2 regions of the Streptomyces sp. NPDC093546 genome follow, and region 2 is predicted to be linked to the other one. Evidence: riboswitches for the same ligand, from Rfam matches in the RefSeq annotation. Region 2 holds a riboswitch; the other holds the start of a gene.
The links. A riboswitch is a leader RNA that binds a small molecule or an ion and turns the genes downstream of it on or off. The one in region 2 is predicted to bind S-adenosylmethionine.
Positions count from the first base shown of each region.

Region 1: it holds a riboswitch for S-adenosylmethionine, as region 2 does, so the genes downstream of both, ACIRNI_RS10695 (aminotransferase class V-fold PLP-dependent enzyme) here and thrC (threonine synthase) in region 2, are expected to answer to the same signal.

Region 1 covers NZ_JBIWJG010000004.1:220,810-232,658, forward strand. The annotation lists gene ACIRNI_RS10675 (c-type cytochrome) at 70-879, shown strand; gene ACIRNI_RS10680 (Rieske 2Fe-2S domain-containing protein) at 876-1,925, shown strand; gene ACIRNI_RS10685 (cytochrome bc complex cytochrome b subunit) at 1,922-3,553, shown strand; gene trpD (anthranilate phosphoribosyltransferase) at 3,692-4,756, shown strand; SAM riboswitch class IV at 4,850-4,967, shown strand; gene ACIRNI_RS10695 (aminotransferase class V-fold PLP-dependent enzyme) at 5,131-6,498, shown strand; partial or broken gene ACIRNI_RS10700 (glycerate kinase) at 6,456-7,639, opposite strand; gene ACIRNI_RS10705 (SLC13 family permease) at 7,636-9,042, opposite strand; gene ACIRNI_RS10710 (response regulator transcription factor) at 9,140-9,799, opposite strand; gene ACIRNI_RS10715 (sensor histidine kinase) at 9,796-11,250, opposite strand; gene ACIRNI_RS10720 (small hydrophilic protein) at 11,213-11,599, opposite strand.
Region 2 covers NZ_JBIWJG010000003.1:101,884-113,732, reverse strand. The annotation lists gene groL (chaperonin GroEL) at 1-29, opposite strand, end outside; gene ACIRNI_RS06930 (cold-shock protein) at 352-555, opposite strand; gene ACIRNI_RS06925 (ubiquitin-like small modifier protein 1) at 968-1,246, opposite strand; gene thrC (threonine synthase) at 1,301-2,641, opposite strand; SAM riboswitch class I at 2,635-2,782, opposite strand; gene ACIRNI_RS06915 (glucosyl-3-phosphoglycerate synthase) at 2,899-3,858, shown strand; gene ACIRNI_RS06910 (trehalose-6-phosphate synthase) at 3,904-5,352, shown strand; gene otsB (trehalose-phosphatase) at 5,386-6,240, opposite strand; gene ACIRNI_RS06900 (DUF3263 domain-containing protein) at 6,277-6,507, opposite strand; gene ACIRNI_RS06895 (extracellular solute-binding protein) at 6,530-7,747, opposite strand; gene ACIRNI_RS06890 (SIS domain-containing protein) at 7,926-8,840, shown strand; gene ACIRNI_RS06885 (ROK family protein) at 8,982-9,893, shown strand; gene nagA (N-acetylglucosamine-6-phosphate deacetylase) at 9,893-11,044, shown strand; gene ACIRNI_RS06875 (1-phosphofructokinase family hexose kinase) at 11,159-11,849, shown strand, end outside.

The DNA of each region.
Region 1 (11,849 bases), on a different contig from region 2:
CGTACCTCAGGTACGCCCGAACACATCCAGCAAGCATCGACGCAGAAGATCCTGACACCGGGGTAATCCGTGAAAAAGCTCTCCGCACGACGACGCCATCCGCTGGCGGCGGTCGTCGTCCTACTTCTCGCGCTGGCGGCCACTGGGGGGCTGTACGCCGCGTTCGCACCCGCGGACAAGGCGCAGGCCGACGAAACCGCCCAGTCACTCGCCATCGAGGAGGGCAAGAAGCTCTACTCCGTCGGCTGTGCCAGCTGCCACGGAACCGGCGGTCAGGGCACCTCCGACGGCCCGAGCCTGGTCGGCGTCGGCTCCGCCGCCGTGGACTTCCAGGTCGGCACCGGCCGCATGCCGGCGCAGCAGCCCGGCGCCCAGGTGCCGAAGAAGAAGAAGATCTACTCGCAGGCGCAGATCGACCAGCTCGCCGCGTACATCGCGTCCCTGGGCCCCGGTCCGGTCACGCCGACCGAGAAGCAGTACAGCCCCGAAGGGGCGAACATCGCCCGCGGTGGTGACCTGTTCCGCACGAACTGTGCCCAGTGCCACAACTTCACCGGCGAGGGTGGTGCGCTCACCAACGGCAAGTGGGCGCCCAGCCTCGAGGACGTGAGCGAGAAGCACATCTACGAGGCCATGGAGACCGGCCCGCAGAACATGCCGTCCTTCCCCGACACGACCATGCCGGAGAAGGAGAAGAAGGACATCATCGCGTACATCAAGACCGTGAACGGTGACGAGACCCCGACTCCCGGCGGCTTCGCGCTGGGCGGTCTGGGACCGGTCAGCGAGGGCCTGTTCGGCTGGATCTTCGGTCTGGGTTCGCTGATCGCTGTTGCCGTCTGGGTCGCGGCCCACACCGCTAAGGCCAAGAAGTCATGAGTAGCCAAGACATTTCCGAAGAGAGCCTGCCGCACAAGCAGGACGCCGCGCACGGCACGGCGGTAGCCGAGAACCCGTTCGCCGACCCGGGGCTGCCGCCCCACAAGCCGCGCATCCAGGACATCGACGAGCGGGCCGCCAAGCGGTCCGAGCGCACGGTCGCCCTGCTGTTCACGCTGTCGATGCTGGCCACGATCGGCTTCATCGCCTCGTTCGTGATCTTCCCGGTCGACAAGATCGTGTACGTCTGGCCGCTCGGCCACGTCAGCGCGACCAACCTGTCGCTCGGCCTGACGCTCGGCATCGCGCTCTTCTGCATCGGCGCGGGCGCGGTCCACTGGGCCCGCACCCTGATGTCCGACCACGAGGTCGCCGACGACCGTCACCCGATCGAGGCCGAGCCCGAGGTCAAGGCCAAGGTCATGGCCGACTTCGCGGACGGCGCGCGGGAGTCCGCGATCGGCCGCCGCCCGCTGATCCGCAACACGATGTTCGGCGCGCTGGCCATGGTGCCGCTCTCCGGCGTGGTGCTGCTGCGCGAGCTGGGCCCGATGCCCGAGAAGAAGCTGTTCCACACGTCGTGGGCCAAGGGCAAGCAGCTCATCAACATGAACACGAACGAGCCGCTGCGTCCCGAGGACGTCGCGGTGGGTTCGCTGACCTTCGCCAAGCCCGAGGGCCTGGAGGAGCACGACCACGAGTTCAACACGAAGATCGCCAAGGACGCCTTGATGATCGTCCGGATCCAGCCGGAGGACATCAAGGACAAGCGCGAGCTCGAGTGGTCGCACGAGGGCATCGTGGCCTTCTCCAAGATCTGCACCCACGTGGGCTGCCCGATCTCCCTGTACGAGCAGCAGACCCACCACGTCCTCTGCCCGTGCCACCAGTCCACCTTCGACCTCTCCGACGGCGCCCGCGTCATCTTCGGCCCGGCCGGTCACGCCCTTCCGCAGCTGCGGATCGGCGTCAATGACGAGGGCTTCCTCGAGGCGCTCGGCGACTTCGAGGAGCCCGTCGGTCCTGCATTCTGGGAGCGCGGATGAGCACCACGACCGCAACAGACGCACAGCGGAAGGCGCCCGCCGGCGAGCGGGTGGCCGACTGGGCCGACGGCCGTCTGGGGATCTACTCCCTGGCCAAGGCCAACATGCGGAAGATCTTCCCGGACCACTGGTCCTTCATGCTGGGTGAGATCTGCCTCTACAGCTTCATCATCATCATCCTCACGGGTGTGTACCTGACGCTGTTCTTCCACCCGAGCATGAACGAGATCGAGTACCACGGCTCGTACGTGCCGATGCAGGGCATCCGCATGACCGAGGCGTACGCCTCGACCCTGGACATCAGCTTCGACGTCCGCGGTGGTCTGCTCATCCGGCAGATCCACCACTGGGCCGCGCTGATCTTCATCGCGGGCATGTTCGTGCACATGATGCGCGTCTTCTTCACCGGCGCGTTCCGCAAGCCGCGTGAGGTCAACTGGCTGTTCGGCTTCCTGCTGTTCGTCCTCGGCATGTTCACCGGTTTCACCGGTTACTCGCTCCCGGACGACCTGCTCTCCGGCACCGGTGTCCGCTTCACCCAGGGCGCGATCCTGTCCACGCCGATCGTCGGCACGTACATCTCGATGTTCCTGTTCGGCGGCGAGTTCCCGGGCCACGACATCATCGCCCGGTTCTACTCGATCCACATCCTGCTGCTGCCGGGCATCATGCTCGGCCTCGTGGTGGCGCACCTGATCCTGGTCTTCTACCACAAGCACACGCAGTTCCCCGGCCCCGGCCGGACGAACAAGAACGTCGTCGGCATGCCGCTGCTGCCGGTGTACATGGCCAAGGCCGGAGGCTTCTTCTTCCTGGTCTTCGGTGTCATCTCGATCATCGCGGCGCTGTTCACGATCAACCCGATCTGGGCGCTCGGCCCGTACCGCCCGGACCAGGTGTCCACCGGCGCCCAGCCCGACTGGTACATGGGCTTCGCCGAGGGTCTGATCCGTGTCATGCCGGGCTGGGAGATCAACCTGTGGGGTCACACGCTCGTCCTGGGTGTGTTCATCCCGCTGGTCGTCTTCGGCATCATGCTCGCCGCGATCGCGCTGTACCCGTTCATCGAGTCGTGGATCACCGGTGACAAGCGGGAGCACCACCTGCTGGACCGGCCCCGCAACGCGCCGACCCGGACCGCGCTCGGTGTCGCCTGGGTGACCGCGTACATGATCATGCTGATCGGTGGCGGCAACGACATCTTCGCCACCCACTTCCACCTGTCGATCAACGCGATCACGTGGTTCGTCCGGATCTTCTTCTTCCTCGGTCCGGTCATCGCCTTCGTCGTCACCAAGCGGATCTGCCTGGGTCTGCAGCGGCGCGACAAGGACAAGGTGCTGCACGGCCGGGAGACCGGCATCATCAAGCGCCTGCCGCACGGCGAGTTCGTCGAGATCCACGAGCCCCTCAGCCAGGCCCAGCTGCACGCGCTCACCGCGCACGAGCAGTACACGCCGGCCGAGATCGGCCCGACGGTCGACGAGAACGGCGTCGAGCGCAAGCCGACCCGCACGGAGAAGCTCCGCGCCAAGCTCAGCAAGGGCTACTTCGGCGACGGCAACCAGATCCCGAAGGCCAGCGTGGAGGAGTACAAGGAGATCACCAGTGGCCACGGCCACCACTGATCGACCGGCACTCGCCGCCTGACCTCACGGTCGCCACACCGCACAGAGCCCCGTCCATTCACCGGACGGGGCTCTGTGCCGTGCCCGTGGCTCGATAGGCTGTGGTCATCCCCGTACACACGGACACCAGGAGCGACCATGAGCGCTGTGCAACCCGCTGGAGGACCGAGCTCGGCGGGCCGCTCCTGGCCCGTGGTGTTGAACGGCCTGCTCGAGGGCCGCGACCAGAGCGCCGACGACACGGCGTGGGCGATGGACCGCATCATGCGCGGCGAGGCCACCGACGCCCAGATCGCCGGCTTCGCGGTGGCGCTGCGCGCCAAGGGCGAGACCGTCGAGGAGATCTCCGGCCTCGTCCGGACGATGTACGCGCACGCCAACCTGATCGAGGTGCCCGGCCCGTCCGTCGACATCGTCGGCACGGGCGGCGACGGCGCCAAGACCGTCAACATCTCCACCATGTCGGCGATCGTCGTCGCCGGCACCGGCGCCAAGGTCGTCAAGCACGGCAACCGCGCCGCGTCCTCCGCCTCCGGCGCCTCGGACGTCCTGGAGAAGCTGGGCGTCAATCTGGAGCTGACGCCCCGGCGGGTCGCCGAGGTCGCCGAGGAAGCCGGCGTCACCTTCTGCTTCGCGGTGAAGTTCCACCCCGCGCTGCGCCACGTGGCCGCCGCCCGCAAGGAGCTCGGCATCCGCACCACCTTCAACTTCCTCGGCCCGCTCACCAACCCCGCCCGGGTCAAGGCCCAGGCCACCGGTGTGGCGGACGCCCGCATGGCGCCCATCCTGGCCGGGGTCCTCGCCGAGCGCGGCTCCTCCGCACTGGTCTTCCGCGGCGACGACGGGCTGGACGAGCTGACCACCACCGCCACCTCGAAGGTGTGGGTGGTACGCGACGGGGCCGTGCGCGAGGAGGCCTTCGACCCGCGGGACGTGGGCATCGCGCTCGTACCGGTCGAGGCCCTGCGCGGGGCGGACGCCTCGTACAACGCCGACGTGGCGCGCCGGCTGCTCGCCGGGGAGACCGGGCCGGTGCGGGACGCGGTGCTGCTCAACTCGGCGGCGGCGCTGGTGGCGCTGGAGCCGACGGACGCGCCGCTCGCCGACCAGATCCGGGCGGGCATGGCCAAGGCGGCCGAGTCGATCGACTCCGGCGCGGCGCGCGCGGCCCTCGACCGGTGGGTGGAGGCCAGTCACCGCTGAACGCGCGAGCGGGCGTAGGTGTGAGGCAAGGCGCAGTCCGGATGGCGGACTGCGCCTTGCGCATGCCGAGACGTATGGCAAGATGCCATTCAAGGTCATGAGTGACAGCGACTACGGCCCCGGCCCGCTGTCCGGCAACCCTCCGTCCGTGGCGGGGTGCCCCGGGTGAAGACCAGGTCGCAGGCAGCGAGGTCTGCGGCAAGCGCGGACCCCTGCACACCCTGGGGTCCTGGTCCTCGAGGGAGCAGTCTCGTGAGCAAGCGAATGCGATAGGGCGTCTCGCCCCTTCTTCGGCATCCCCTTTTTCCTTCCGTCGCGTCCGCACCCCTGTGCGTTGACGCGTGGAATTCGCCTGCCCTGTACGGGAGTTCGCCATGTCTGTCTTCACCGCTGCCGCCGACCAGTCCGTTTGTACGCCGCTGCCCGTTCTGGGCCGGGATGTCACCGTGCCGCTCGTCACCGGTGGCGAGGTCACCTACGCCGCGCTCGACTACGCCGCCAGCGCGCCCGCGCTGCAGCGGGTGTGGGACGACGTCGCCGCGTACGCCCCGTACTACGGCAGCGTGCACCGGGGCGCCGGGTACCTCTCGCAGCTGTCGACCGACCTGTTCGAGAACAGCCGCGCCACCGTCGCCGAGTTCCTCGACTGCCGCGAGGACGACCAGATCGTCTTCACCCGCTCCACGACCGACTCGCTGAACCTGCTGGCCGCCGCCCTGCCCGCCGACTGCCAGGTCTTCGTCTTCGAGACCGAGCACCACGCCTCGCTGCTGCCCTGGAGGGACGCCCGCGTCACCTACCTCAACGCGCCCCGCACGCCGGGCGAGACGGTCGACACACTGGAGCGGGCGCTCGCCGACCGCGACCCCTACGGCCCGGCCCTCGTCTGCGTCACCGGCGCGTCCAACGTCACCGGCGAGCTGTGGCCGGTGCGGGAGCTCGCCGCCGCCGCCCACGCGCACGGCGCGCGCATCGTGCTGGACGCAGCCCAGTTGGCGCCCCACCACCCGGTCTCCGTGCGCGAGCTGGACGTCGACTGGGTCGCCTTCTCCGGGCACAAGCTGTACGCGCCCTTCGGCTCCGGCGTGCTCGCCGGGCGGGCCGACTGGCTGAGCGAGGCCGAGCCGTACCTGGCGGGCGGCGGCGCCTCCCGCACGGTGGCCCGGCGCGCCGACGGCGGCGTCGACGTCGAGTGGCACACCACCGCGGCCCGCCACGAGGCCGGCTCGCCGAACGTCATCGGCGCGTACGCCATCGCCTCCGCCTGCAAGGCGCTCACCGAGGCCGGCTTCGACGACCTGGTGGCCCGCGAGCGGTACCTGATCGGCAAGGTGCGCGAGGGCCTGGCAGAGGTTCCCGAGGTGCGGGTGCTGTCGCTCTTCGGCGACGATGCCCCGCGTGTCGGCGTCATCTCCTTCGTGGTCGACGGCTGGAACAGCTCGCACTTCGCGGCGGCGCTCTCCGCCGAGTACGGCATCGGCGTGCGCGACGGCCTGTTCTGCGCCCACCCGCTCGTGCGGACCCTGCTCGGCAGCGACCCGCAGCAGATCGGCGAGTGCGGCGCGCCCGAGGCGGCGCCGCCCGGCGAGAAGTCGCTCAACGCGATCCGGGTCAGCTTCGGGGCGGGGACGCCGGATGAGCACGTCGACCGGTTCGTTCGGGCCGTGAAGGAGCTCGTGCGGGACGGGGCGAAGTGGAACTACCGTACGGAGGACGGGCGTTGTGTGCCCGACCGCGGCTGACCAGTCGCGTGCCCACCAGCACCGTGCGCAGCGCCCGCTCGGCCGCGTCCGCCAGCAGCTCGGCCGCCCGCTCCAGGGCCTCCTGGAGCGGGACGGGCCCGGGCGCGAGCGACTCGTAGGCGTCGAGCCCCGCGTCGCGGGCGCCGGGGCCCAGCGTGCCGGCCAGCGCGAGGACCGGCACCCCGGCCTCCCGGGCGCGGCGCGCCACCTCGCCGGGGATCTTCCCGCGCACGGTCTGCGCGTCGAGGGCGCCCTCGCCCGTGATGACCAGGTCCGCGCGGGCCAGGCGCGCGTCGAGGTCCAGCCCGTCGAGCAGCACCTCGAACCGGGGCAGCAGCCGGGCCCCGAGCGCCGCGAGCCCCGCTCCCAGGCCCCCGGACGCCCCGGTTCCGGGCGCCCCGCGCAGGTCGGCGGCCGGGGCGAACGCCTCCGTCAGCGCCGCCGCCCAGTGCTCCAGAGCCGCCGACAGGACTTCCACCTGAACGGGGGAGGCGCCCTTCTGGGGGCCGAAGACCCGGGCCACGCCGCGCTCGCCGCACAGCACGTTGTACGGGTTGCACGCCACCAGCAGCTCGGCCTCCGCGAGGCGCGGGTCGAGCCCGCTCGGGTCGATGGCCGCGAGCCGCCCCAGAGCCGCGCCGCCGCGCGGGAGTTCGCGGCCGTCCGCGTCGAGCAGGCGCACGCCCAGCGCCTGGAGCGCCCCGGCACCCCCGTCCGACGTACCGGAGTCGCCGCAGCCGACGAGGATGCGGCGGGCACCGGAGTCCAGGGCCGCGCGCAGCAGTTCGCCGACGCCGTACGTGGTCGTGGCGCCGGGGTCGCGGCGGCCGGGCCCCACCAGCGCGAGGCCCGCGACGGCGGCCATCTCCACCACCGCCGAGCCGTCGCCCAGCAGCGCGAAGTGGCTGTTCACGGGTGAGCCCAGCGGCCCGGTCGCCACGCACTCCACCAGGCGCCCGCCGGTCGCGGCGGCCAGCGCCTCCGCCGTACCCTCGCCGCCGTCGACCAGCGGGATCAGGTCCAGCCGCGCGCCCGGCAGGACCCGCCGCACCCCCTCGGCGATGGACTCGGCGGCCTGCCGCGCCGACAGGGACTCCTTGAAGCCGCTGGGCGCGACGGCGATGCGGTACGAGTGGCTCATGGGCGGGACTCCAGGAGGACGGGCACGCCGAGCAGCGGCCAGACGGTCAGGGCGAACAGCAGCACCACGCCCGCGGTGAGCGGGGCCAGCACGGCCGACAGCCGCAGCAGGTCGCGCGGCGCGTAGGTGGGCACGCCGTCCGGTACGTCCGCGAAGAGGGCCACCGGCTTGGCCGACGCGGGCAGCGTGTGGCAGAACCCGGCCGCGGCGGTGGACGCCAGCGCGGCCGTGACCGGATTGACCCCGGCGGCCGCCGCGGCCGCCACCACCAGCGGCACCAGCACCGAGGAGCGGGCCGAGCGGGACTGCAGCACCAGATGCGCGGCGGTGGAGACCGCCACGACCACGGTGAGGAACAGCCACGGCGGCGCGTCCACCGGCAGCCCCGCCACCAGCCACCCCGCGGCCCCCGAGTCCGAGAGCGCCACACCCATCGCCATCGTCGCCGCCATGAACAGCAGCAGCGGCCACGGCACCGTCCGCAGCGCGTCCTTGAGCCGTACGGTGCCGAGCGCGGGCGACGACGCCACCACCGCGCCGATCAGCGCGACGACCGCGGGCGACACCCGGTGCAGCGGCTCGCTGCACCACAGCACCACCACCGTGGCCAGCAGCAGCGCGCAGCGCGCCTCGGCGATGCTCAGCGGCCCGGTCACCGGCGCGGGGGAGTGCGCCTCGATGTCGGCGGCCGTGATGTGCACCGGGCCGCTCCGGTCGGCCCGCGAGGTGGAGGTCAGCAGCACCGCCTCGGCGGCCAGATGGGACGAGACGACCGCGAGCGGCAGGCCGAGCAGCAGCCACTCCACGAATCCCAGCCGCTGCCCCGACTGCTCCCACAGCACGTTGACCGTGATCAGATGCGCGCCCGCGCCGATCAGCGTCGCGACGGCGGACAGCAGCACGACGGTCGGGAAGAGCAGCGCCAGCATCACCACCAGCCGCCCCCGGTCCGCCAGCACCTTCGCCAGCGCCAGGAACACCGGCAGCGCGAGCGCGGCCCGCCCCGAGGTGGCCGGGACGGCGAACGACGTCACCACCAGCGCGGCGGTGGTGAGGTGGACCAGCTGGCGCACCGTACGGGCCCCGCTGACCAGAAAGGCCGCCGCCCGCCCCGCGAGCCCCGTCCGGGTGACCGCGGCCGCCAGCACGAACGCGCAGATCAGCAGCCAGATCGTTTCGTCGCCCAGCGTCGCGAAGAGGGTCTCGCTGCTGATCACGCCGGTCGCCGTGAGCGCCAGCCCGGCGCCCAGCGCGATGTACGTGTCGTCGACGGGCGTGGCGATCCAGGCGACGGTGGCGAGGACGAACACCCCGAGGGTGAGGCGCGCGTCGGCGCCGAGACCGGGGAAGTAGGACGGTATGGCCAGCACCGCGCACAGTCCGAGCGCGGCACCCAGCCACATCGCCCGGCTGAGGGAGAGCGTCACACCATCGAGTGTTTCCACCCGCCGTGAGCCCTCAATGAGCCCTTGGTGAAGGAAAGTTCATCTACGCCCGGCGTCACGGCATGCGGTAACCCATGCCGCGTACCGTCTCAAGTCGCCGCGCCCCCAGCTTCCTGCGCAGATTGCGCACGTACACGTCCACGATGTTCGACCCCGGATCGAAGTCGTACCCCCATACGTGGGACAGGATCTGCTCCCGCGACAGCACCTGGCCCGGATGGCGCAGGAACAGCTCCAGCAGCACGAACTCACGCGCCGTCAGGTCCACGGTCCGGTCCTCCGCGCGCGCCCGCCGGGTGCGCAGGTCCAGGCTCAGGTCGCCGCTGCGCAACACCGTCACCTCGGGCGCGCGGGCGGCGGTGCGCAGCCGCAGCCGTACCCGCGCCAGCAGCTCCTCGAAGCGGAACGGCTTCGTCATCCAGTCGTCCGCGCCGCCCTCCAGCCCGGCGACCGTGTCCCGCACCGAGTCCCGTGCCGTCAGCACGATCACCGGCAGCGTCACCCGCGCCTCGCGCAGCTCCCGCAGCACCGTGAAGCCGTCCCGGCCCGGCAGCCCGATGTCCAGCACCATCAGGTCGAAGCCGCCGGTGACGGCGTAGTCGAGCGCGGTGTCGCCGTCGGCGGCGACGGTGGTGGTGAAGCCGTTGGCACGCAGCCCCTTCTCGACGAAGGAGGCGATCCGCTCCTCGTCCTCGGCGATCAGCACGCGGTTCACTCGTCCTCTTCCTCCAGTACGAGTACGAAGGTGGCGCCGCCGCCCTCGGTGGGACGCAGCTCGACGCGCCCCCGGTGGCTCTCGGCGATGGCCTTCACGATGGACAGCCCGAGCCCCGCGCCGCCGCTGGTGCGGGTGCCCCGCCGGGCGGTGCCGCGCCGGAACCGCTCGAAGATCACACCGGCGTCGTCGGGCGGCACGCCGACGCCGCTGTCGGCGACGTACAGCTCGACGCGGGCCTCCACCTCCCGCGACCCGATCCTTATCCGCTGGCCCGGCACGGTGTGCTGGACGGCGTTCTGCGCGAGCTGGACCATCGCCTGCGTGATGCGCTGCGGGTCGAGCTCGGCCTCGCGGTCCGTGACGCCGTCCAGCACCCACTCCCGCTCGCCGAGCGCCCGCGCCTTGACGAACACGTCGGCGGTGAGCTCGCCCAGCTGGACCGGCTCCGGCGCCACGAAGTCGGGGCGCTCGGCCTTGGCCAGCAGCAGCAGGTCCTCCACGATCCGGCTCATCCGGTCCAGCTCCTCCGTGACCAGCCGGATGGTCTCCGCCTGCTCGGCCGGGTCGTCGCCCATCAGCTCCAGGTGCCCGCGCACGATGGTGATGGGGGTGCGCAGCTCGTGGCCGGCGTCGTCGACGAACTGTCGCTGCGCGGCGAACGCCCGCTCCAGCCGGTCCAGCATCGCGTTGAACGTCTCCGCTAGCAGCGCGATGTCGTCACGGCCCTGCACCGGGATCCGGCGCGTCAGGTCCTGCTCGGTGAGCTGCGCGGCGGTCTGCCGCACGATCCGTACGGGCGCGAGGATCCGGCCCGCGACGACCCAGCCGATCCCGGTCGTCATCAGCAGCGCGACGCCCGAGATCGCCAGCTGCGTACGGAACGCCTCGGCGGCGATGGCCTGTTCGTGGTCCGCGTGGAACGCCACGACGAACGCGCCGCGCGGCGCCGTGCCCGCCGGGCTGATCGGCACCTTCGCCCACCGCACCTCGCCCTGCGGGCGCTCCAGCGTGCCGGAGCGGGCGTCCGCCGCGAAGATCCGCGCGAGCGCGTCGCGGTCCCGGTACAGGGCGATGTCCTCCGCGATGTCCCGCGGCTGGCGCAGCACGTCCGGCGCGGGGCCCGTGCCCTCGGTCAGGCCCAGCAGCTCCTCGTCGGGGTCGGAGTACTGGCGCTGCAGGAACACCTGGAGCAGGCGGCGCGGCTCGGTGAACCGGGCACCGTCGGCCGGGTCCACGCCCTGGTCGACGAAGTTCGCGAACTCCCGCGTCTCCTGCGTCAGCAGCTGGCTGATCCGGTGGTCCACGTCCCGCAGCAGGATCGACCGCGTGGTCATCGCCACGGCGGCGAGCGCCACCGCCATCACCAGGAGCAGCCAGAGCAGGATCCGTACGCGCGCGGAGACGCGGCGGTCAGTTCTCGTCAAGGGCGTCGTCACCGAAGTCGTCATCGTCGTCGTCCCCCGGCGCGGGGGCGGGCGCGGGCGCGGCGGGCGGGACCGGCACGACGGCGTCGGTCGGCGTGCCTCCGGGCGTCCCGCCGGGCGCGTACGTCCGGCTCGGCGGCACCGCCGAGGGCGAGGGGCTCGCGGGCGCGGGGGCCGTAGGGGTGGGGCTCTGGCTCCCGGCGCCGGCGCCGGTGCTCACGCTCCCGCCCGGCCGCGGCGTGGCGTCCAACTCCACCTCGGGTGGCACGTGGGGCGCCTCGGGGGAGTCGGTCAGCACATAGCTGGTCGCCGCGATCCCGAGGGGGATGGCGACGACGGCGGCGAGCGTAGCCATGCGGTGGGTGAAGGCCATGCACCCATCCTGAGCGCGGCGTACGCCGCCGCGAATGAGCGCGAGATGAAGGCTCCTTCATGAACCGCATGCTCCCGGACCGCGCCCCCACGAGCCCCCGGGCTTCGGCCCCACCCCCCTCACGAGGGAAGCGTTACGCGAGGTTGACGGTTGTACGCGGGGGCTGACGCCCCGCGCCCACCGGGTAGCAAGCAATCGCCACCAGCGCCAGGCCCTGCGCAGCGGAAAGCCGCCCACCGGGCAGCGACCA
Region 2 (11,849 bases):
TCCTCGTCGAACGCGATGATCTTGGCCATGTGAAGTGGTCCTCCCGGACTGGGGTGGATGCTCCGGACCGCGCTGGCGCCCGCGACGGACGGCCTGCATGCCCCTGTGGTTCCTTGCCCCACCGGCCTGCGGACCTCACCGACTCGGTCCTTCGTTGTCACTCTCACCTTCAGAGTGCTAACGCCAATGATTAGCACTCGACCCCTGCGAGTGCAAGCTCCTCCCGTGGATCGGGAGCCTTCGATCCACTACGCGTGTGCGCGTACGCGCACGCGCGAGGGGCCCGCATCCTGTGCGGATGCGGGCCCCTCGGCACCACTGTGAAAGTCGCTGGCCGAATCGCGCCTGCTACTAGCCGGCGAGCTTGACCATGTCCGCCTGCGGACCCTTCTGGCCCTGCGAGATCTCGAACTCGACTCGCTGACCTTCTTCCAGGGTGCGGTAGCCGTCCATCTGGATCGCGCTGTAGTGGACGAATACATCCGCACCACCGTCGACCGCGATGAAGCCGTACCCCTTCTCCGCGTTGAACCACTTGACGGTGCCCTGAGCCATGCCTAACTCCCCTATTACTGGCCCTTGCACAGGACCGCACTTCGCGGACCCGGGTCAGACCTCACCCGCTGACAGGAACGGGCGTGCGCCGGAACGCGTCGACCGCCGCTGAATGTATCTGTCCAACTGCCGTCTGCAACAGGTCAATCGGACGAGAATTCCGAGCACGCGTGAACGGAAAATTAGGCGGAATTCGCCAGAACCCCGGGCAAGTCGGGCCCGGCAAAGCGCACATTCGGCGCATCAGGCACGGGTACTTTGACTGCATCTTGTCGCGCCGGGGCGTGAATTCATATGCGCGTGACATGACCGGCGGCGGGGGCTTCCCCAACTCTACCGCGCTCAACCATGCAGAAATGCCCCCTGCGCACAGCGTGCGGAGGGGGCAATTCCGGAAAGCGCTATCAGCGAACTAGCAGCCGCCGGCCACGGCGGGAATGATCGACACGCCCGCGCCGTCCGGCGTGGCGGTCTCCAGACCCTGCTCGAAGCGGACGTCGTCGTCGTTGACGTACACGTTGACGAAGCGGCGCAGCTTGCCCTGGTCGTCCAGGACGCGGGCGGCGATGCCCGGGTGGTTCTTCTCCAGCGACTCGATGACCTCGGCGAGGGTCGCGCCCTCCGCCTTCACCTCGGCCTGGCCGCCCGTGTACGTGCGGAGGATGGTGGGGATGCGCACGTTGACGCTCATGTCGTGATGCCTTTCAGTACGAGCGGTACGAGCCCGGTACGGAGTGGGGGGCGGTCAGGCCAGGCCCGCGTCGCGGAACGCGTCCAGGCTCGGGCGGATGACGGCGGTCGCCTGCGAGGTGTCGGCCACGGCGTCGAGGGTCTTCAGGCCGTCGCCCGTGTTGAGCACGACCGTGGTCAGGGACGGGTCGAGCCGACCGGCCTCGACCAGCTTCTTCGTCACGCCCACGGTCACACCGCCCGCCGTCTCGGCGAAGATGCCCTCCGTACGGGCCAGCAGCTTGATCGCGTCGACCACCTGCTCGTCGTCGACGTCCTCGACCGCGCCGCCCGTGCGGCGGGCGATGTCCAGGACGTACGGGCCGTCGGCGGGGTTGCCGATGGCGAGCGACTTGGCGATGGTGTTCGGCTTCTGGGGCCGTACGACGTCGTGACCGGCCTTGAAGGCCGCCGACACCGGGGAGCAGCCCTCCGCCTGGGCGCCGAAGATCTTGTACGGCTTGTCCTCGACCAGGCCCAGCTTGATGAGCTCCTGCAGACCCTTGTCGATCTTCGTCAGCTGCGAGCCGGAGGCGATCGGGATGACGATCTGGTCCGGCAGCTTCCAGCCGAGCTGCTCGCAGATCTCGTACGCGAGCGTCTTCGAGCCCTCGGCGTAGTACGGGCGGAGGTTGACGTTCACGAAGCCCCAGCCCTCGCCGAGCGGGTCGCCGATGAGCTCGGAGCAGAAGCGGTTGACGTCGTCGTAGTTGCCCTCGATGCCGACGAGCTCTCCGCCGTACACGGCGGCCATGACGACCTTGCCCTGCTCCAGGTCGTGCGGGATGAACACGCAGGAGCGGAAGCCGGCCCGGGCGGCGGCGGCGCCGACCGCGCCCGCCAGGTTGCCGGTGGAGGAGCAGGACAGGGTGGTGAAGCCGAAGGCGCGGGCGGCCTCCAGGGCCTGGGCGACGACGCGGTCCTTGAAGGAGTGCGTCGGGTTGCCGGAGTCGTCCTTGACGAAGAGCTTGCCGGGCTCGACGCCGAGCTCGCGGGCGAGGTTGTCGGCCTGGACGAGCTTGGTCCAGCCCGGGTTCAGGTTCGGCTTGTCCGCGACGTCGGCGGGGACGGGCAGCAGCGGTGCGTACCGCCAGATGTTGGCGGGCCCGGCCTCGATGCGCTTGCGCAGGGCCTCGGGGTCGCCGCTCGGCAGGTCGTACGCGATCTCGAGCGGCCCGAAACAGTGCTCGCAGGCGAAGATGGGGCCGAGGGCGAAGCGCTCGCCGCATTCGCGACAGGAGAGGGCGGACGCGGGCCCGAGGTCGACGTTCTTGCTGGTGTCGGCGGCGGTGCCGGGAGCGGCGTCCGAGGGGGAGACAGTCTGTACAGCCATGGAGGCGAGGCCCTTTCTCCTCATCTTCCTCATGGCGCACTTCGCCATGAGACGGATTTGGCACCTTCCCTAGCCGGGGCCTCGCGTTGCGCAGATGTGCGAGTGCCGACTGGAGGGTTGCCGGGGCTTCAACGGGCCGTATCCCTCTGCCCCTCTGGATGAGCGGTATTCGATTGTGTGCGCGGGGGACCCGACATGTGTCGGCCGTCCGCGTTGTTCAAGACTGTAACCGAACCCCTGGACGCTTGAGATGGTCGTCCGATACGCGAGATGGAGATCACGTGCTGGAAGAGGTGGAGCGCTGGCTGGACCGGCGGTCCTGGTCCGTTTCGGAGCGACCGCTCGACCAGCTGCTCGCGGCGAAAGGCGGGACGACCGTGAGCGTGGTGCTGCCGGCGCTCAACGAGGAGGCGACGGTCGGCGAGATCGTCACCGTGATCCGCCGCGAGCTGATGTCGAGGGCCGTGCCGCTGGTGGACGAGCTGGTGGTGATCGACTCGGGCTCGACCGACCGTACGGCGGAGGTGGCGCGCGCGGCCGGGGCGCGGGTGGAGCACCGGGACGCGATACTCCCCCGGATACCGGCGCTGCCCGGCAAGGGCGAGGTGCTGTGGCGGTCGCTGCTCGTGACGAGCGGCGACATCGTGTGCTTCGTCGACTCCGACCTGATCGACTTCTCGGCGGACTTCGTGTCGGGGATCGTCGGGCCGCTGCTGACGAACTCGTCCGTGCACTTCGTGAAGGCGATGTACGACCGGCCGATGGCGGGCCCCGCAGGCCAGGGCTCCCCGGGCCAGGGCGGGCGGGTGACGGAGCTGGTGGCGCGGCCGCTGCTGAACCTGCACTGGCCGCAGCTGGCCGGGTTCGTCCAGCCGCTGGGCGGCGAGTACGCGGCGCGGCGCTCGCTGCTGGAGCGGCTCCCGTTCCCGGTGGGGTACGGGGTGGAACTGGGCCTGCTGGTGGACGCGCTGCACACGGTGGGGCTCGACGCCCTCGCCCAGGTGGACGTGGGGGTGCGCAAGCACCGGCACCAGGACGACCGGGCGCTGGGGCGGATGGCGGCGGCGATCTACCGGACGGCGCAGCTGCGGCTGTCGCGGGGGCACCTGGTGCGGCCGCGGCTGACGCAGTTCGACCGGGGCGAGGCGGGGTTCGTGCCGCGGACGCACGCGGTGGACACGGAGGAACGGCCTCCGATGGCGAGTGTGGCGGAGTACACACGGCGGCGGCGCGTGGCGTGACGGGCGTACGTTTGAGCGTTTCGGCTACGGGCTAGGTTCGTCTCCATGGCGCCCCAGATTCTCGTTGCTTCGAACAGAGGTCCGGTCAGCTACGTGCCGCGTGCGGACGGCACGCTCGACGCCCGGCGCGGCGGGGGCGGGCTCGTGTCGGGCCTGTCCGCGATCGGTCCGGACGCGGGGGCGCTGTGGGTGTGCGCCGCGCTGAGCGACGGCGACCGCGAGGCGGTGCGGCGCGGGATCAGCGAGCCCGGCGTGCGGATGCTCGACATCGACGCGGCGACGCACGCGGCGGCGTACAACGGCATCGCGAACTCCGTGCTGTGGTTCGTGCACCACATGCTGTACCAGACGCCGCTGGAGCCCGTGTACGACGCGGAGTTCCGGCGCCAGTGGGACGCGTACCGGCTCTACAACCGGGCCTTCGCGGCGGCGCTGGCGGCGGAGGCGGACCGGGGCGCGACGGTGATCATCCAGGACTACCACCTGGCGCTCGCCCCCGGCATGCTGCGCGAGCTCCGTCCCGACCTGCGGATCGGGCACTTCTCGCACACGCCGTGGGCGCCGCCGGAGTACTTCCGGATGCTGCCCGACGACATCGCCGAGGAGCTGCTGCTCGGCATGCTCGGCGCGGACCGCCTCGGCTTCCTCACCTCGCGGTGGCGGCGCGCCTTCCAGGACTGCTGCCAGGTGGTGCTCGGCCACTACGACGGGATGGCGTACTGGCCCCGGGACCAGGAGCCGAGCTTCGAGTACCGCATCCCGGGCCACCAGCGGCGGCGGACGTACCTGGGCGTGCACGGGCTGGGCGCGGACGCGGACTTCCTGCGGGAGCGGTCGCGGCGGGCGGACGTGGACGAGCGGATGGCGGCGCTGCGGGAGCAGATCGGTCCCGACCGCAAGACGATCGTCCGCGTGGACCGCACGGAGCTGTCCAAGAACATCGTGCGCGGGCTGCTGGCGTACCGCACGCTCCTGGAGCAGCGCCCCGAGTGGCGCGAACGGGTGGTCCACCTCGCCTTCGCCTACCCCTCGCGGCAGGACCTGCCCGTGTACCGCGAGTACACGGCGCGGGTGTCGCAGCTCGCGGACGAGATCAACGCGGAGTACGGCCGCGACGGCTGGACCCCGGTGATCCTCCACGTCGAGGACGACTTCGCCCGCTCGCTGGCCGCGTACCGCCTCGCGGACGTGGCCCTGGTCAACCCCATCCGCGACGGCATGAACCTCGTCGCCAAGGAGGTCCCGGTCGTCTCCGACCACGGCTGCGCGCTGGTGCTGTCGCGGGAGGCGGGCGCGTACGAGGAGCTGCGCGACGAGGCGGTCACGGTGAACCCCTACGACGTGACCGGCACCGCCGAGGCCCTCCACGAGGCCCTGACGATGCCGACGGCGGAACGCGACGAACGCACGAAGCGCCTCGCCGCGGCGGCGACGGCGCTTCCGCCGCACCAGTGGTTCCTGGACCAGCTGCACGCGCTGCGGGAGCTGGGGTAGTTCCCGGGGGCTGACGCCCCCGGTTCGGGGGCGTCAGCCCACCCGCCGGGCCAGCGCCCCCAGGAAGTCGACCACCGCCGGCGGGCCCGGGACGGCCAGGTCCGCGCGGGTGGCGAGGTCCGGGACCTCGGCGCTGGCGCTGCAGACCAGGAGGCCCGGCGTGCCGTCGGAGCGGAGTTTCTCGACGGCGGCGAAGGCGGGGAGGTCGCCGAGGTCGTCACCCGCGTACACGACCGTGCCCGCGCCGGTGGCGCGGACGTGGTCGGTGAGGGCGACGCCCTTGTCCATGCCCGGGGGCCGCAGCTCCAGGACCAGGCGGCCGGGCTCCAGGACCAGGCCGTGGCGGGTGGCGAGCTCGGCGAGGGGTTCGCGCAGGGCGTCGAACGCGGCCTGCGGGTCCTCCGCGCGGCGGGTGTGGACCGCGACCGCGCGGCCCTTCTCCTCCGTCCAGGTGCCGCGCCACGCGCCCGCCCGGTCCAGGACGCCGGGCAGCTCCGCGCGGACGGCCGCGACGCCGGGGTGCTCCGGGGCCGCGCGGACCGTGCCGGTGACGGCGTCCCAGCGCTCGGCGCCGTAGTGGCCGAGGACCACGAGGTGTTCCAGGCCCGGTACGCCGGCGAAGCCGCCGTACCGCACCGCCACACCGGCCGGGCGGCCGGTGATCACCGCGATGGACGCGACGTGCGGCGCCAGCGCCGCGAGGGCGGCGACCGCGCCGGGGTGGGCGCGCGCCTGCTCGGGGTCGTCGACGATCTCGGCGAGGGTGCCGTCGAAGTCGAGGCCGACGACCGCCCGCTCGGGATGGGCCAGGAAGGAGTCGAGGCCCTCGCGGCCGGCGGCGGTGGTGGGGCTGGGGAGGAAGTCCTGTGAGTCCTGTGGGGTACCCATGGGCGGAAACCTATCCAGCTCCACCGGTGCACACACCTACCGGCGCGCCTCCCGCGCCGCCCGCACCCGCCGCAGCCGGTTGACCGTCACCGGGTCGTGCTCCAGGGCGCGGGGGTCGTCGAGGAGGGCGTTGAGCAGCTGGTAGTAGCGCGTCGGCGACAGGCCCAGCTGCTCCCGGATCGCCCGCTCCTTCGCGCCGGGGCCCGGCCAGGAGCGGCGCTCCATGGCGAGGACGGCCCGGTCGCGAGCACTGAGGTCGGCGGTCATATGAAGAACATAGCTACTTCGGCTACTCGGCCGCTTCCGCGTCCTTCGCCGTCTTCGCTATCCCCTGGAGCACCGCCTCCGGGTCCCCGTCGGGCGCGACCGCCTCGCCGATGTTCCGCTTGACGCTCTCGCTGACCTTCGCCCACGAGGTCTCGCCCACCGGGTACAGCTCCGACGTGGGCAGGGCGTCCAGGAACGCCTTCAGGTCCGCGTGCTCCGGATCGGCGGACATCGCGCTGTTCGCGGTGACGGTCACCGGGAGGATGTCGTAGCGGTCGGAGAACTCCAGCACGTTCTTGTCCTGGTAGACGAAGTCCAGGAACGCGCCGGCCTCCCGCCGGTGGCCGTTCTGCTTGAACGCCATCATCCAGTCGGCGACGCCCATCGCCGCCTTGGCCTTGCCGTCGACGCCCGGCAGCGGCACCGTGCCGACCTTCACGCCCGCCTTCTCGGCCGTCTGCATCAGCGTCGGGTGGCCGTTGAGCATGCCGACCTCGCCGCGCGTGAAGGCGTCGAACGCCTGCTGCCGGTCCAGCTTGCCGGGCGCGACGGGCCCGGTCAGGCCGGGGCCGACGAGCTCGTCCTTGAGCCACGTGAAGGTCTTGACGTTGTCGACGGAGTCGATCTCGTACGAACCGCCGCTGTCGTCGCGGTAGCCGCCGCCCCCGCTGAGCATCCACTGCATGGTCTCGGCCTGGGCCTCCTCGGAGCCCAGCGGCAGCGCGAAGGGGTACTTGACGCCCTCGTCCTTCAGCTTGCGCGCGGCCGCCGCGATGTCGGCCCAGTTCTTCGGCGGTTCGACGCCCGCCTTGGCGAAGAGGCCCTCGTTGAAGAAGAGCAGCCGCGTGCTGGCGGCGAACGGCATGCCGTACTGCACCCGGTCGACCTCGCCGGCCCGGGCGAGCAGCGGCAGGAACCTGGCCTGGGTGGGGACGGAAAGCAGCTCCTCCGCCTTGTAGAGCTTGCCCTGCTTGGCGTAGTCGGCGTACGCGCCGATCTGCGCGAGGTCGGGGGCCTCGCCGCGGTTCACCATCTCGGCGACCTCGCGGTCGACGTCCTTCCAGGAGAGCACCTTCACATCGATCTTGATGTGCGGGTGGCTCTTCTCGAACTCCCTGGCAACGTTGTCCCAGTACGCCTGCGACGTGTTGGAGGCGTTGCTTCCGTAGTCGGCGGCGACCAGCTTGAGGGTGACGTCCTTGGAGTCACCCGCCCCGCAGGCCGACAGGCTCGCCGCCATGCCGAGTGCGGCTACCGCCGCGGTCAGTCCCAGAGAGCGGCGTCGCTGCACAGCCTTGTCCCACCTTCATTCACCTACCGAGGGGATGAGGTCTACACCACTGGGTATCGCTTCCACAACTCCGGTCTGCTAGACCGGCAGGGACCTGTACGCGTACGACGCCGTAGGAGTCCCTCGCATGTCCCGTACCGCAGCAGAGATTGCCACCCAGCCGGCCTGCTGGCGCCGCGCCGCCGAGGCCGCCGCGTCGTTCGGGGAGGGGCTGCCGCGCCCCGGCGAGCGGGTCGCCGTGACGGGGTGCGGCACGTCGTGGTTCATGGCGATCGCGTACGCGGCGCTGCGGGAGGCGGCGGGGCAGGGCGAGACCGACGCGTTCGCTGCCTCGGAGTTCCCGTCCTCGCGCGCGTACGACCGGGTCGTGGCGATCACCCGCTCCGGGACGACGACCGAGGTGCTGCGGCTGCTGGGCGAGGTGCGCGGGCGCGGGGTGCCGACGCTGGCGCTGACCGCCGACCCGAAGACACCGGTCATGGAGGCGGCGGACGCGGTCGCGGTGCTGGACTGGGCGGACGAGGAGTCGGTGGTCCAGACGCGGTTCGCGACGACGGCGCTGGCGTTCCTGCGGGCGGGCCTCGGCGATGCCGTACGCGGCGTCCCCGGTGTGAAGCCGGTCGCCGAGGCGGCGGTGGACGCGGAGCTGGCGGTGACGGAGCCGCTGCCGGAGGCGGTACTCGCGGCGGAGCAGTGGACCTTCCTGGGACGGGGCTGGGCGTACGGGCTGGCGCTGGAGGCGGGGCTGAAGATGCGCGAGGCGGCGGGCGCGTGGACGGAGGCGTACCCGGCGATGGAGTACCGCCACGGACCCATCGCGATCACCGGGCCGGGGCGGGTCGCGTGGGTCTTCGGCGCGCTGCCGGAGGGCCTGGCGGCCGAGGTCGCGCGGGTGGGCGGCACGCTGCACGCGCACGCGACGGCCGACCCGATGGCGGACCTGATCCGGGCGCAGCGGCTGGCGGTGGCGCTGGCGGAGGCGAAGGGGTACGACCCGGACCGGCCGCGCAACCTCACGCGGAGCGTGATCCTGTCGTCGTAGCCGTACGCCGTAGCCGTACGAAAAGCGTTTTGTATGCGGTGACAACAATCCTCGGAAGTGGACTAGACCTTTCACGGGTTCACGAGCCACACTGTCTCCGTGAGACGACACGTCATCGCCCTCGATGTGGGCGGCACCGGGATGAAGGCCGCCCTGGTCGGAGCCGACGGGGAGCTGCTGTACGAGGAGCGCCGCGCTACCGGCCGGGACCGCGGCCCCGACGCCGTCGTGGAGTCCATCCTCGGCTTCGCCGCCGACCTGCACGCCCACGGCCGCGAGCGGTACGGCACCGGCGCCCTCGCCGCCGGTGTCGCCGTGCCCGGCATCGTCGACCGCGACCGCGGCATCGCCGTCTACGCCGCCAACCTGGGCTGGCGCGACGTCCCGCTCCGCGCCCTGCTGGCGGAGCGGCTCGGCGGCCTGCCGGTCGCGCTCGACCACGACGTACGCACCGGCGGGCTCGCCGAGGGCCGCGTCGGGGCGGGACACGGAACCGACCGGTTCCTCTTCGTACCGCTGGGCACCGGCATCGCGGGCGCCATCGGCATCGGCGGCACCATCGAGGCCGGCGCCCACGGGCACGCCGGCGAGCTCGGCCACATCGTCGTCCGCCCCGGCGGCCCCGCGTGCGGCTGCGGCCAGCGCGGCTGCCTGGAGACCCTCGCCTCGGCCGCCGCCGTGAGCCGGGCCTGGGCGGCGGCCTGCGGCGATCCGGCCGCCGACGCGGCGGACTGCGCCAAGGCCGTCGCCTCGGGCGACGAGCGGGCCGTACGCGTGTGGCGCGAGGCGATCGACGCGCTCGCCGACGGGCTGGTCACGGTGCTCACCCTGCTGGACCCCCGCACGCTCATCATCGGTGGCGGTCTCGCCGAGGCCGGGGAAACGTTGTTCACACCCCTTCGGGCGGCCGTCGAGGAGCGGGTCACGTTCCAGAAGCTGCCCGCCATCGTGCCGGCGGCCCTCGGGGACACCGCCGGATGCCTGGGCGCGGGCCTCCTCGCCTGGGATCTGCTCTCCAAGGACCCTGCCCCTGACTCGGAGGTATCCGCCTGATGGCCGATCGCACTGTTCTCGCCGGCGCCCGCGTGGTGCTGCCGACCGGGATCGTCGACAGCGGGCGGGTGATCGTCGAGAACGGCCGGATCGCCGACCCGGCATCCGCCCCCGACGGTGTCCCGTCGGCCGACCTCGCCGGGCACTGGGTCGTCCCGGGCTTCGTCGACCTGCACAACCACGGCGGCGGCGGGGCCTCCTTCACCTCCGGCACCGTCGAGGAGGTCCTCAAGGGCGTCCACACGCACCGCCTGCACGGCACCACCACCGTCGTCGCCTCCACCGTCACCGGTGACATGGACTTCCTCGCGCACCGCGCCGGCGAGCTGTCCGAACTCGCCGAGCAGGGTGACATCGCCGGCATCCACTTCGAGGGCCCCTTCATCTCCCCCTGCCGCAAGGGCGCCCACAGCGAGGGCCTGCTGCGCGACCCGGACCCGGCGGAGGTGCGCAAGCTCGTCGACGCGGGGCGCGGCCACGCCAAGATGGTCACCCTCGCCACCGAACTACCCGGCGGCATCGACTCCGTACGCCTGCTCGCCGAGCACGGCGTGATCGCCGCCATCGGCCACACGGACGCCACGTACGAGCAGACCGTCGAGGCCATCGAGGCGGGCGCCACCGTCGCCACGCACCTCTTCAACGCCATGCCCCCGCTCGGCCACCGCGCCCCCGGCCCCATCGCCGCGCTCCTGGAGGACGAGCGGGTCACCGTCGAGCTCATCAACGACGGCACACACCTGCACCCGGCGGCTCTGGAGCTGGCGTTCCATCACGCGGGCGCCGGCCGGGTCGCGTTCATCACCGACGCGATGGACGCGGCGGGCTTCGGCGACGGCGTCTACCACCTCGGGCCGCTGGAGGTCGAGGTGCGCGAGGGCGTGGCCCGCCTGGTGGAGGGCGGCTCGATCGCGGGCTCCACGCTGACGCTCGACACCGCGTTCAGACGGGCCGCGACGGTCGACAAGCTGCCCGTCGAGGCGATCGTTCAGGCCATCTCCGCCAACCCGGCGAAGCTGCTCGGCGTGTACGACAAGGTCGGCTCACTGGAGCCGGGCAAGGACGCCGACCTGGTCGTCCTCGACGCCGACTTCACGCTCAAGGGCGTGATGCGCAAGGGCGAATGGGTGATTGCGCCGCAGCTGGGCTGAATTCGGCCCGCGTTGGCGCGGGGCGGCCGGCCGGGGTCTGGGCCAACCGCCCCGCGTTTGGCATGATCAGGGCCCGTAAGACGCCGAAACGACCGGGCTGGGGGTGTGCGCCACGTGATCCTGACGGTCACGCTCAACACCGCCCTCGACCTCACCTACACGGTCGGCGCCCTGGTGCCGAGGTCGTCCCACCGCGTCACCGACGTCGCCGAACGCCCCGGCGGCAAGGGCCTCAACGTCGCCCGCGTGCTCGCCGCGCTCGGCCACGAGACGGTGGTCACCGGCTTCGCCGGCGGCGCCACCGGCGAGGTCGTCCGCGGCCTGCTCGCCCCGCTGCCCGGCGTGCGCGACGCGCTCATACCGATCGCGGGCGCCACGCGCCGCACGGTCGCCGTCGTCGACGCCTCCACCGGCGACACCACGCAGCTCAACGAACCGGGCCCGGTCGTCTCCCCCGCCGAGTGGTCGGCGTTCCTCTCCTCGTACGACGCCCTCGTCGGCGAGGCCCGCGCCGTCGCGCTGTGCGGCAGCCTGCCGCCCGGTGTGCGCGTCGGCGCGTACGCGGAGCTGATCCGCCGCGCCCGCGCCGCGGGCGTGCCCGTGCTGCTCGACACCAGCGGCGAGCCGCTGCGCCGGGGCATCGCCGCCCGCCCCGACATCGTCAAGCCCAACGCCGACGAGCTCGCCCACCTCACCGGCGCCCGCGAGCCGCTGCCCGCCACCCGCGACGCCCGCCGCCGGGGCGCCCACGCCGTGGCCGCCTCCCTCGGCCCGGACGGGCTGCTCGCGGTGACCCCCGACGGCA